Regions from separate parts of the Streptomyces sp. NPDC088387 genome, predicted to be linked through region 3. Evidence: riboswitches for the same ligand, from Rfam matches in the RefSeq annotation. Region 3 holds a riboswitch; each other region holds the start of a gene.
What was found. A riboswitch is a leader RNA that binds a small molecule or an ion and turns the genes downstream of it on or off. The one in region 3 is predicted to bind cyclic di-AMP.
Positions count from the first base shown of each region.

Region 1 (3,267 bases), on a different contig from region 3:
CGCGCCGCTGGAGGCCGAACCCGCGGGCCTGGACGGTGTGGCCACGATCATGGCCCGCGCGTTCTCCGAGGGCACCGACAAGCACTCCGCCGAGGAGTTCGCCGCCGAGCTGGAGCGCTGCGGCGCCACCCTGGACTCGCACGCCGACCACCCCGGTGTACGCCTCAGCCTCGAAGTCCCGGTCTCCCGGCTGCCGAAGGCCCTCGGACTGCTCGCCGACGCCCTCAGGGCGCCCGCGTTCGCCGACAGCGAGGTCGAGCGGCTGGTGCGCAACCGCCTCGACGAGATCCCGCACGAGCTGGCCAACCCCTCGCGGCGCGCCGCGAAGGAGCTCTCCAAGGAGCTGTTCCCTGCGACCGCGCGCATGTCGCGCCCGCGCCAGGGCACCGAGGAGACCGTCTCGGGCATCGACTCCGGCGCCGTACGGGCCTTCTACGAGAAGCACGTGCGTCCCGCGACCGGCACCGTGGTGGTCGTCGGCGACCTGACCGACGTCGACCTGGACGCCCTGCTGGCCGACACGCTCGGCGAGTGGACCGGCTCCTCGGCCGCGCCTCGGCCCGTGCCGCCGGTCACCGCCGACGACACCGGCCGGGTCGTCATCGTGGACCGGCCCGGCGCCGTCCAGACCCAGCTGCTCCTCGGCCGCGTCGGATCCGACCGGCACGCGCGCGTGTGGCCGGCCCAGGTGCTCGGCACGTACTGCCTGGGCGGCACCCTCACGTCCCGCCTGGACCGGGTGCTGCGCGAGGAGAAGGGCTACACCTACGGCGTGCGCGCGTTCGGGCAGGTCCTCAGGTCCGCGCCCGACGGCAGCGGTGCCGCGATGCTCGCCATCAGCGGCTCCGTCGACACGCCGAACACGGGACCGGCCCTGGACGACCTGTGGAAGGTCCTGCGCACGCTCGCCGCGGAGGGGCTCACCGACGCGGAGCGCGACGTCGCCGTGCAGAACCTCGTCGGTGTGGCGCCGCTCAAGTACGAGACGGCGGCGGCCGTCGCGAGCACCCTGGCGGACCAGGTCGAGCAGCACCTGCCCGACGACTTCCAGGCCACGCTCTACCAGCAGCTCGCCGCGACCGGCACCGTCGAGGCCACCGCGGCCGTCGTCAACGCCTTCCCGGTGGACCGGATCGTGACCGTCCTGGTCGGCGACGCCGCGCAGATCAAGGCGCCCGTGGAGGCCCTCGGCATCGGCGAGGTCACCGTGGTGACGGCCGAGTAGCGGCACGCGCGTGGAGGGGCCCTGGTGACCGCTGTGTCACCAGGGCCCCTTTATGTCGGAATTGCGGGAGAGGCTGTGTGTCTGACCTGTGGCATGCGCTACAAACGCCCTGATCGGTTTGGGGATTGAAAGATGTCCCCTTTAGCGTCGTCCGGGCTGTCCGTCGGGCACCGCGCCGCATCCGTGGCACCGGACAGCCATCGCCGAGTCCCCGCAGGCGCGAGCCTGGGGAGCCGGGGACCCACACGTAGTCCCTGGGGTGAATCGGACGCCCGCGCGCAGCGTGGGGGCCCGTAGGAGACCTTCCTGCTCCGAACCCGTCAGCTAACCCGGTAGGCGAGAAGGAAGGAAAGGACCAGCCACTCCATGGCGTTCACGCGCGCCACCGGGAAGCACCGGCGTACCGGTCGTCCCAGCCGAATACAGCGCACCACCGCCCGCGCGGCGGGTGTCGCGGCCCTCACCACCACCGGCGTCATCGGCTCCCTGGCAGCTCCGGCGCTCGCCGCCGAGCCGGCCGTCGAGGAGACCGGACTGCTGCCGGTCATCAGCATCGGCGACTCGGTCGCTGCACAGATCGACGCACAGGCCGCCGCCCAGAAGCAGGCCGCCGAAGAGGCGGCGCGGAAGAAGGCCGAGGCGCTCGCCAAGAAGCGCGCCGAAGAGGCCGCCAAGAAGCGGGCCGAAGCACTCGCCAAGAAGGAACGCGAGGCCGAGGAGCGCGCCGCCCGCGAGGCCGAGCGCAAGCGCCTCAACACCTACGTCACGCCGATCACCGGCTCGTACGTCTCCACCGGCTACCAGGCCGGCGGCTCCCTGTGGTCCTCCGGCAGCCACACCGGCGTCGACTTCCACGCCGCGAGCGGCACGTCCGTCCACGCGGTCGGCTCCGGCACGGTCGTCGAGGCCGGCTGGGGCGGCTCGTACGGCAATCAGGTCGTCATCAAGATGAACGACGGCACGTACACCCAGTACGGCCACCTGTCGTCCATCGGCGTGTCGGTCGGCCAGACGGTCACCCCCGGCCAGCAGATCGCCCTGTCCGGTGCCACCGGCAACGTGACCGGCCCGCACCTGCACTTCGAGGCCCGCACCACCCAGGAGTACGGCTCGGACATCGATCCGGTCGGCTACCTCCGCTCGCACGGCGTGAGCCTCTGACGCTCCCGCGCGGTACACCGCCGTACCGACGACAGGCCCCGGCTGCCCCGCCGGGGCTTTCGTCGTTTCCGCGCGTTGTCTGTCCAAAAAATATCCCTGGATTCCGGTCTCCCGTCGGATATTCACGCGCATTGCAATAGAGTCACGGAACACGCGTCCATCGTCGACGTTTCACGGGGATTAAGGCGGAGGTCGGTCATGCGAATTCCGGCGCACTCGGTGTGCACCGCGATCCGGGACGACATCGTCGCCGGTGTCTACGAGCGCGGCGGCCGACTCACCGAAGAAGTCCTCGCCCGCCGCTACGGCGTCTCGCGCGTCCCCGTCCGGGAGGCACTGCGCACACTGGAGGCCGAGGGCTTCGTGGTGACCCGGCGGCACGCGGGCGCGTGCGTGGCGGAACCCACCGAGCAGGAGGCCGCCGACCTGCTGGAGATGCGGATGCTGCTGGAGCCGCTCGGCGCCGCGCGGGCCGCCCAGCGGCGCACCGAGGCGCATCTGAAGGTGCTGCGCGGTCTGGTCCGGCTCGGCCAGGAGCGGGCCAGGAGAGGCAACAGCGACGACCTGCGCTCCCTGGGCAGCTGGTTCCACGAGACCCTCGCCCAGGCCTCCGGCAGCCCCGCCCTGATCTCCATGCTGACCCAGCTGCGGCACAAGATCGCGTGGATGTACGCGGTCGAGGCGCCGCTCGCGCCCGCGGACTCCTGGGCCGAGCACGGCGCCATCGTGGACGCCGTGGTGCGCGGCGACAGCGAACGCGCGCGTGCCGTCACCGCACAGCACACCGAGCGCGCCACGGCCGCGCACCGCCTGCGCTTCCACGGGGGCGGCGCCGCCGACCGTGTGAGGACTTCGCAACATCCCGTAAACATGTCGGGCCA
Region 1 covers NZ_JBIVNC010000005.1:511,678-514,944, reverse strand. Annotated here, with positions in the region: gene ACIQAC_RS16945 (M16 family metallopeptidase) at 1-1,225, shown strand, start outside; cyclic di-AMP (ydaO/yuaA leader) riboswitch at 1,417-1,578, shown strand; gene ACIQAC_RS16940 (M23 family metallopeptidase) at 1,592-2,386, shown strand; gene ACIQAC_RS16935 (GntR family transcriptional regulator) at 2,585-3,267, shown strand, end outside.
Region 1: it holds a riboswitch for cyclic di-AMP, as region 3 does, so the genes downstream of both, ACIQAC_RS16940 (M23 family metallopeptidase) here and ACIQAC_RS13020 (NlpC/P60 family protein) in region 3, are expected to answer to the same signal.

Region 2 (3,267 bases), on a different contig from region 3:
CGAGGGCGATCTGCTCGCCGGGCACGTAACCGGCTTCCTTGATCGCTTCGAGGATGAGGTCGAGGGCCTCGCGGTTGGAGCCGAGGTTGGGGGCGAAGCCGCCCTCGTCGCCGAGGCCGGTGGACAGGCCCTTGCTCTTCAGCACCTTCTTGAGGGTGTGGTAGACCTCGGTGCCCCAGCGCAGCGCCTCGGAGAAGGACTCCGCGCCGATCGGCGCGATCATGAACTCCTGGATGTCCACGTTGGAGTCGGCGTGCGAGCCGCCGTTCAGGATGTTCATCATCGGAACGGGCAGCAGGTGCGCGTTCGGACCGCCGAGGTAGCGGAAGAGCGGCAGGTCGCTGGCCTCGGAGGCGGCGTGCGCGACGGCGAGCGAGACGCCGAGGATGGCGTTGGCGCCGAGCGAGCCCTTGTTGTCGGTGGCGTCCAGGTCGAACATCGCCTGGTCGATCAGGCGCTGCTCGGTGGCGTCGTAGCCGACGAGCTCCGGGCCGATCTGCTCGATGACGGCCAGGACGGCCTTCTCGACACCCTTGCCCTGGTAGCGGTTGGGGTCACCGTCGCGGAGCTCGATGGCTTCGAAGGCACCCGTGGAGGCGCCGGACGGAACGGCGGCACGACCCGTGCTGCCGTCGTCGAGGCCGACCTCGACCTCGACCGTGGGGTTGCCTCGGGAGTCCAGGATTTCCCGGGCTACGACGACGTCGATGGACGGCACGAGCATCTCCTTCGTGGATGTGACGCGGTGGGGCAGGACCGCAGCGGCTCTGCGAGACGAGCCTAACCGGCTTGGTGCGTTCGGCCAGCCGGTCGACCATCCCGCGGACAGAACCGATCGTAAAATGTTTCCGAACGAAACAAAGACGGGTGTCCAAGCCGTGGCGTACGGCCGGCCACGGTGGTGTGCGAAGGCATAGAAAAGCCCCGTCCCGGTGCGTACGGGGGAACGCGCACCGGGACGGGGAACCCGCGAGGGACGGGGGGACCCGCACGGGAGCCTCTGAGAGGAAGCACCTCAAGCATGGGGGGAGAGGCTGTGGGGGGACTGGGGCTCGGCTGTGCGCGAGCCGTGGGTCACTTCAGGTGCAGCTGCTGACCCGGGAAGATGACGTCGGCGTCGTCGACGATGTCCTTGTTCAGGTCGAACAGCTTCGCCCAGCCGCCCTTGACGTCGTGCTCGGCGGCGATGGCGCTGAGCGAGTCGCCCTTGACGACCTTGTACTCGCCGTCGCCCTTCTTGACCTTGGCGCCGGTCGGCGTCGTGACGGTCTCCTTCTTCGGGGCGGCGGGGCGCTCCTGCGAACGCGACGCGCTCTGCTCCTCCGAGGAACGGTCCGTGCCGCTCTGCGACTCGGTGGAGGGCTGGCTCGGGGTGGTCGAGCCACCGCCGTTGTAGGCGGCGTTGGACAGGCCGACGCCGCAGACCGGCCAGGCGCCCTTGCCCTGGCCCGCGAGGACCTTCTCGGCGATCTCGATCTGCTGGGCCTTGCTGGCCTGGTAGGCGGCGGCCGCGTACTTCGTACCGCCGTAGGCGGCCCAGGTCGACGGGGAGAACTGCACGCCGCCGGAGTAACCGTTGCCGGTGTTGATGGACCAGTCACCGCCGGACTCGCACTGGGCGACGGCGTCCCACTCGGACGCGGTGGCGGCGGAGGCGCTGCCGGCCGCCATCAGCGGGGCGGCGACGGCGGCACCGGTGACACCGGCGAGCGCGACGACACGGGTGGCCTTGGACGGGCGGCGGTGCTTGCCCTTGCCGGAAAACAGCATGGTTGATCCCCTCACCGACGCCTGCGAGGTGAGCTGTCGGGTTCGGGCCGGTTGAGTTGCCCGGCCGTGTCTCGTACGAGGCTTTCGTCCCGTACGGCACGGCTACACCCCAAGCCGGTTCCGACATCGAGTCACCTCGACCGCCGGGCCCGGCACTTACCTGTGGGTCCCCCGCTCCTGCCTACGGCGCTTGACGCGACGACTGTTCCCGGACGACCACCGGCAGGATTCGGCGTGGCGGTTGTCGGGGCTCACTGCTGCGAGCGGTGTTGACCGTAGACACGCGATTCGCCGAATTTCAAAGACGATCAGGGCTTCTGAGACTCATCCCACACTTTCACCAAACCGGACATTCAGCGCGAAGTGTGACGCGAACTCCCGTTGCCTTTCGTCCGGTTAGGCCCCGAGTTCCAGGGTCTGACCGGGGACGATGCGGTTCGGGTCGGTACCGATCGACTCCTCGTTCTCCGCGTAGAGCTTGCGCCATCCGCCGTCGAAGCCAAGGGAGTCGGCGATGGAGCAGAGAGTGTCACCGTTGCGGACGGTGTAGGAGCTGTCGAGCGGGTCGCGTGCGTCGCCGCTGCCGCGCGAGGCGTGACGGCCGGAGGAGCCCGCGGAGGCGTCCGGGGAGATGACCGTACGGTCCCCCACGGCGTCCTCGTCGGCGCTGTTGCCACGATGGCGGCCCGTGCCGGAGAGCGAGCCGGTGTCGACCAGGTACGAAGAGCCGACTTCCTGCGGGAAGTTGTCCGATTCATCGCCGTTTGCCCCGGAGGGGTCGCCGGCCGGGTCGGCGGCGGGGTCGCTCGGCGAGACCGGGGTGGCCGAATCGTCCGTTCCGTCCGGCTCACCCGAGGGGTCGGTGTCGCCCGAAGCGTCACCGGAGGGCGAAGTGGACGAATCGGACGGCGAGTCCGAGCCGTCGGAGGAATCGGGCGACTGGGACGGGTCGGACGATCCGGTGGAGTCGGAGGAGCCGGAGGAATCGGTCCGGCCGTCGGTCGAGCCGTCGGAACCGTCCGTGTTGTTCGAACTGTCCGAATCGTTCGACCCATTCAGGCCATTCGAGCCGCTGGAGTCGTTCGCGTCGGACTCGCTGGAGGAGCCGGACGTCGCGTCGCCCCCCACGCCGGTGTCGACGTCGGCCGGCTTGGAGTCCTGCGTGAGTCCGTGGACCAGGCCGCAGACGGACCACGCGCCGACCCCCTGGTCGGCGAGGATCCGCTCGGCCACGGCTATCTGCTGCGAACGGCTGGCCTGGTCGGCACTGGCCGCGTAGTCCAGACCGCCGTAGCTCTCCCAGTCCTGCTGGGTCACTTGCAGACCGCCGTAACGGCCGTTGCCCTCGTCCGCGCTCCACGCGCCGCCGCTCTCGCACTCCGCGACGGCGTCCCATGTGGTACCGCTCGCCGCGCTCGCGCCGGCGGCGCCGAGGAGCGGGATGGCGATGGCCGAGCCGGTCACGCCGGCCGCCACGAGGAGCGCCGGAGCCTGACG
Region 2 covers NZ_JBIVNC010000019.1:105,858-109,124, forward strand. Annotated here, with positions in the region: gene eno (phosphopyruvate hydratase) at 1-724, opposite strand, end outside; gene ACIQAC_RS36220 (transglycosylase family protein) at 1,075-1,770, opposite strand; cyclic di-AMP (ydaO/yuaA leader) riboswitch at 1,774-1,969, opposite strand; gene ACIQAC_RS36225 (transglycosylase family protein) at 2,167-3,267, opposite strand, start outside.
Region 2: it holds a riboswitch for cyclic di-AMP, as region 3 does, so the genes downstream of both, ACIQAC_RS36220 (transglycosylase family protein) here and ACIQAC_RS13020 (NlpC/P60 family protein) in region 3, are expected to answer to the same signal.

Region 3 (3,267 bases):
GACCGACAGGATGCCGGTCGCCATCACGGCGGCCCCGGCCGCCGGCGGACGCTGCGCCCACCAGGCGCGGGGGGAAGGGGTGCCGGGCATGGGCCGATGCTAAGGAGCGTGCCCGGGGAGAGGGGTGGGGCGCGCACACGCGCGGACGGAAATCCACGCGGGCGCATGCCACCGGACGCGGCGGCCCACCGGACGTGGAGGCCCACTGGACGCGGAGGCTCACCGGACGTGCGGGCCCACTGGACGCGGAGGCTCACTGTCGTGGAGGCCCACTGGACGCGGCGGCCCACCGGACGTGGAAGCCCACCGGACGTGCAGGCTTACCGGACGTGCGGGACCACTGGACGCGGCGGCCAACCGGACATGGAAGCCCACCGGACGCGGCGGCCCGCCGGGACGGCGGAGTGCCGCCGGGACACCGGACGGTCTGCAACGACAAAGGGCGCGTGTCCTCAGACACGCGCCCCCGGCGCACGGTGACTCCTAGGCGGGCCGCACTACCGCGCGCCCCCGTCTCAGGCCGGCCTCACCACGCTGTGGATCGCCGACTCGCCGTCGTAGTAGATCGACTCCTCGCGCACGTACGTGCCCGGCTTCGGGGCGTGGATCATCATGCCGTTGCCGATGTAGATGCCGACGTGGGTGACGTCGTCGTAGAAGAAGACGAGGTCACCGGGTTGGGCGGCGGCGACGGACACCGTGGTGCCGGCGTTCACCTGGTCGTAGGTGGTGCGCGGGATGTCGACCCCGGCGGCCTTCCACGCGGCCTGGGTGAGGCCGGAGCAGTCGTAGGAGCCGGGGCCGGTGGCGCCCCAGACGTACGGCTTGCCGGCCTGCGCGCGGGCGAACGCCAGCACCTTCTCCGCCTTGGCGGTGTACGAGCCGTCGGTCGGCGTGGACTCCGAGCCGGTCGAGCCCGACGAGGAGCCCGTGGAGTCGCTCTCCTGCTGTTGCTGCTGGGCCGTCTCTTCCTGGCGGCGCTGGTCCTCAGCCTGCTGCTGGGCGAGCTCCGCCGCCTTGCGGTCGGCCTCTGCCTGCTTCTGCTTCTCGATCGCCGCGAGACGCGCCTTCTCCTCGGCGGTCAGTTCCGACAGCAGCTGCCGGGCGTCGGCGAGTTTCCTCTGGACGGTCGCCTTGGCCGTCTTGAGGTCGCCCTGCGTCTCGGTGAGCGTCTCCAGGCCTTCACTGGCCGCCTGACGCTTCTCCATCGTCTCGGACTGCTGGGTGAAGTACTCGTCGACCGCGTCCTGCTGGCGGCCGGTCAGCCGGTCCATGAGCTGGGTCTGGTCGAAGTAGTCCTGCGGCGAGTCCGCGAGCATGAAGGTCGCGGTGTCGGGGACGGAGGCCCCGCTGCGGTACTGGGCCGCGGCGTACGAGCCCAGCTCCTCGCGCGCGTCGTTCAGTTTCTGGGTCCGCTGGGCCACGTCGTCGAGGAGCGTGTCGACCTGCTTGCGCTGTTTCGACGTCTTCTCTTTGGCGGAGTTGTACTTCTCCGTCGCCGACTCGGCCTGGCGGTAGAGGTCGTCGACCTTCTTCTCGACTTCCTCAAGGCTCGGCTTGTCGTCCTCGGGCGCGGCGTTGGCCGTCTGGGAGAGCAGGGCGACGGAGGTCAGGGCAGCCGTGGCGAGGGCGGGGGTGCGTATGCCTGCCACGCGCGCGCCCGTGGGGCGCGACTTGCGGTGCGACGCCAAAGGAGGCGACTCCTTCCATGGGCCGCCTACCGGGTTAGCTGTCGGGTTCGGGCGGGTGGTTCGGAAGGGTTGCCCTACGGTCCGCTCCCCAGTGGGAGTTCGGACCGATTCACCCCGGAGTTCGGTGGGTCCCCGGCTCCGGCTGCCACGTGGGCGCACCGGACTCGGCGGAGGCGGGACGGCCCGGCGACGTTCGCCGGTGGGGGTCGTTCGGCCTGAGCGAACGGTAGCCAACTCGTGTGCCGCCTGTGAAGGTTGGTGGGCGATATGCCCGATACATTTTCGTGACCTTTCTGTTCGAGTGTCGCGCTGCGTGGTCAATGCGGACTGTTGTGCGGTGAGTTGTCCGAAGTGTGCGTTGTTTAGTGATCTTCGTGTACGACGCCTCCTGCTGCGGGTTTCCGGACCGACGCGCCGCGCGACGCTCCGGCCAGCCACAACGGGGATCCGTCGATCGCTACGGAACGTGACCGCGTGAGTGTCCGCGGTGAAGCCCGGCCACAGGCCGGAACCGTACGGTCCCCCACCCGCCGACGGGGGATGTTCCCGGGGTGGCCGCGGGCTGTCAGTGGGGCGCCCTAGACTCGGAGAGCGATGAGCAGCCTCTTTGACGACAGCTTCCTGGCGGACCTCCAGGCCCCGCGGGCCCATGCGGAGGAGCCCCCGCCGCCCCCCGAGGACGATCATGCACCGGAGCAGGTTCCGGACGATCTGTTCGGCGGGAAGTTCGACGCGCCACCGGACCGGGAGGCGTACTACCGCGACGGTGCCCCGCGCCCGGCCCTCGACGCGGCAGCCCTCCTGGACGGGCTGAACGACAACCAGCGGGCCGCCGTCGTCCACTCCGGCTCCCCGCTGCTCATCGTGGCCGGCGCCGGTTCCGGCAAGACGCGTGTGCTCACCCACCGCATCGCGTACCTGCTCGCCGAGCGGAGCGTCCACCCCGGCCAGATCCTCGCGATCACCTTCACCAACAAGGCCGCCGGTGAGATGAAGGAGCGCGTCGAGCACCTCGTCGGCCCGCGCGCGAACGCGATGTGGGTGATGACCTTCCACAGCGCCTGTGTGCGCATCCTGCGGCGGGAGTCCAAGAGGCTCGGCTTCACGTCGTCGTTCTCGATCTACGACGCCGCCGACTCCAAGCGTCTGATGGCCCTGGTCTGCCGCGACCTGGACCTCGACCCCAAGCGCTACCCGCCCAAGTCCTTCAGCGCCAAGATCAGCAACCTGAAGAACGAGCTGATCGACGAGGAGGACTTCGCCGCACAGGCCACGGACGGTTTTGAGAAGACCCTCGCCCAGGCGTACGCGCTCTACCAGTCGCGCCTGCGCGAGGCCAACGCCCTCGACTTCGACGACCTGATCATGACGACGGTCAACCTCCTGCGCGCGTTCCCGGACGTCGCCGAGCACTACCGCCGCCGCTTCCGGCACGTCCTCGTCGACGAGTACCAGGACACCAACCACGCCCAGTACACGCTGGTGCGCGAGCTGGTCGGCACGGGCGAGCGGGCCGCCGAGGACCTCGACGTACCGCCGCGCGAGGACGACCTCCAGCCCGCCGAGCTCTGCGTGG
Region 3 covers NZ_JBIVNC010000004.1:350,811-354,077, reverse strand. Annotated here, with positions in the region: gene ACIQAC_RS13025 (tellurite resistance/C4-dicarboxylate transporter family protein) at 1-90, opposite strand, end outside; gene ACIQAC_RS13020 (NlpC/P60 family protein) at 516-1,691, opposite strand; cyclic di-AMP (ydaO/yuaA leader) riboswitch at 1,699-1,871, opposite strand; gene pcrA (DNA helicase PcrA) at 2,286-3,267, shown strand, end outside.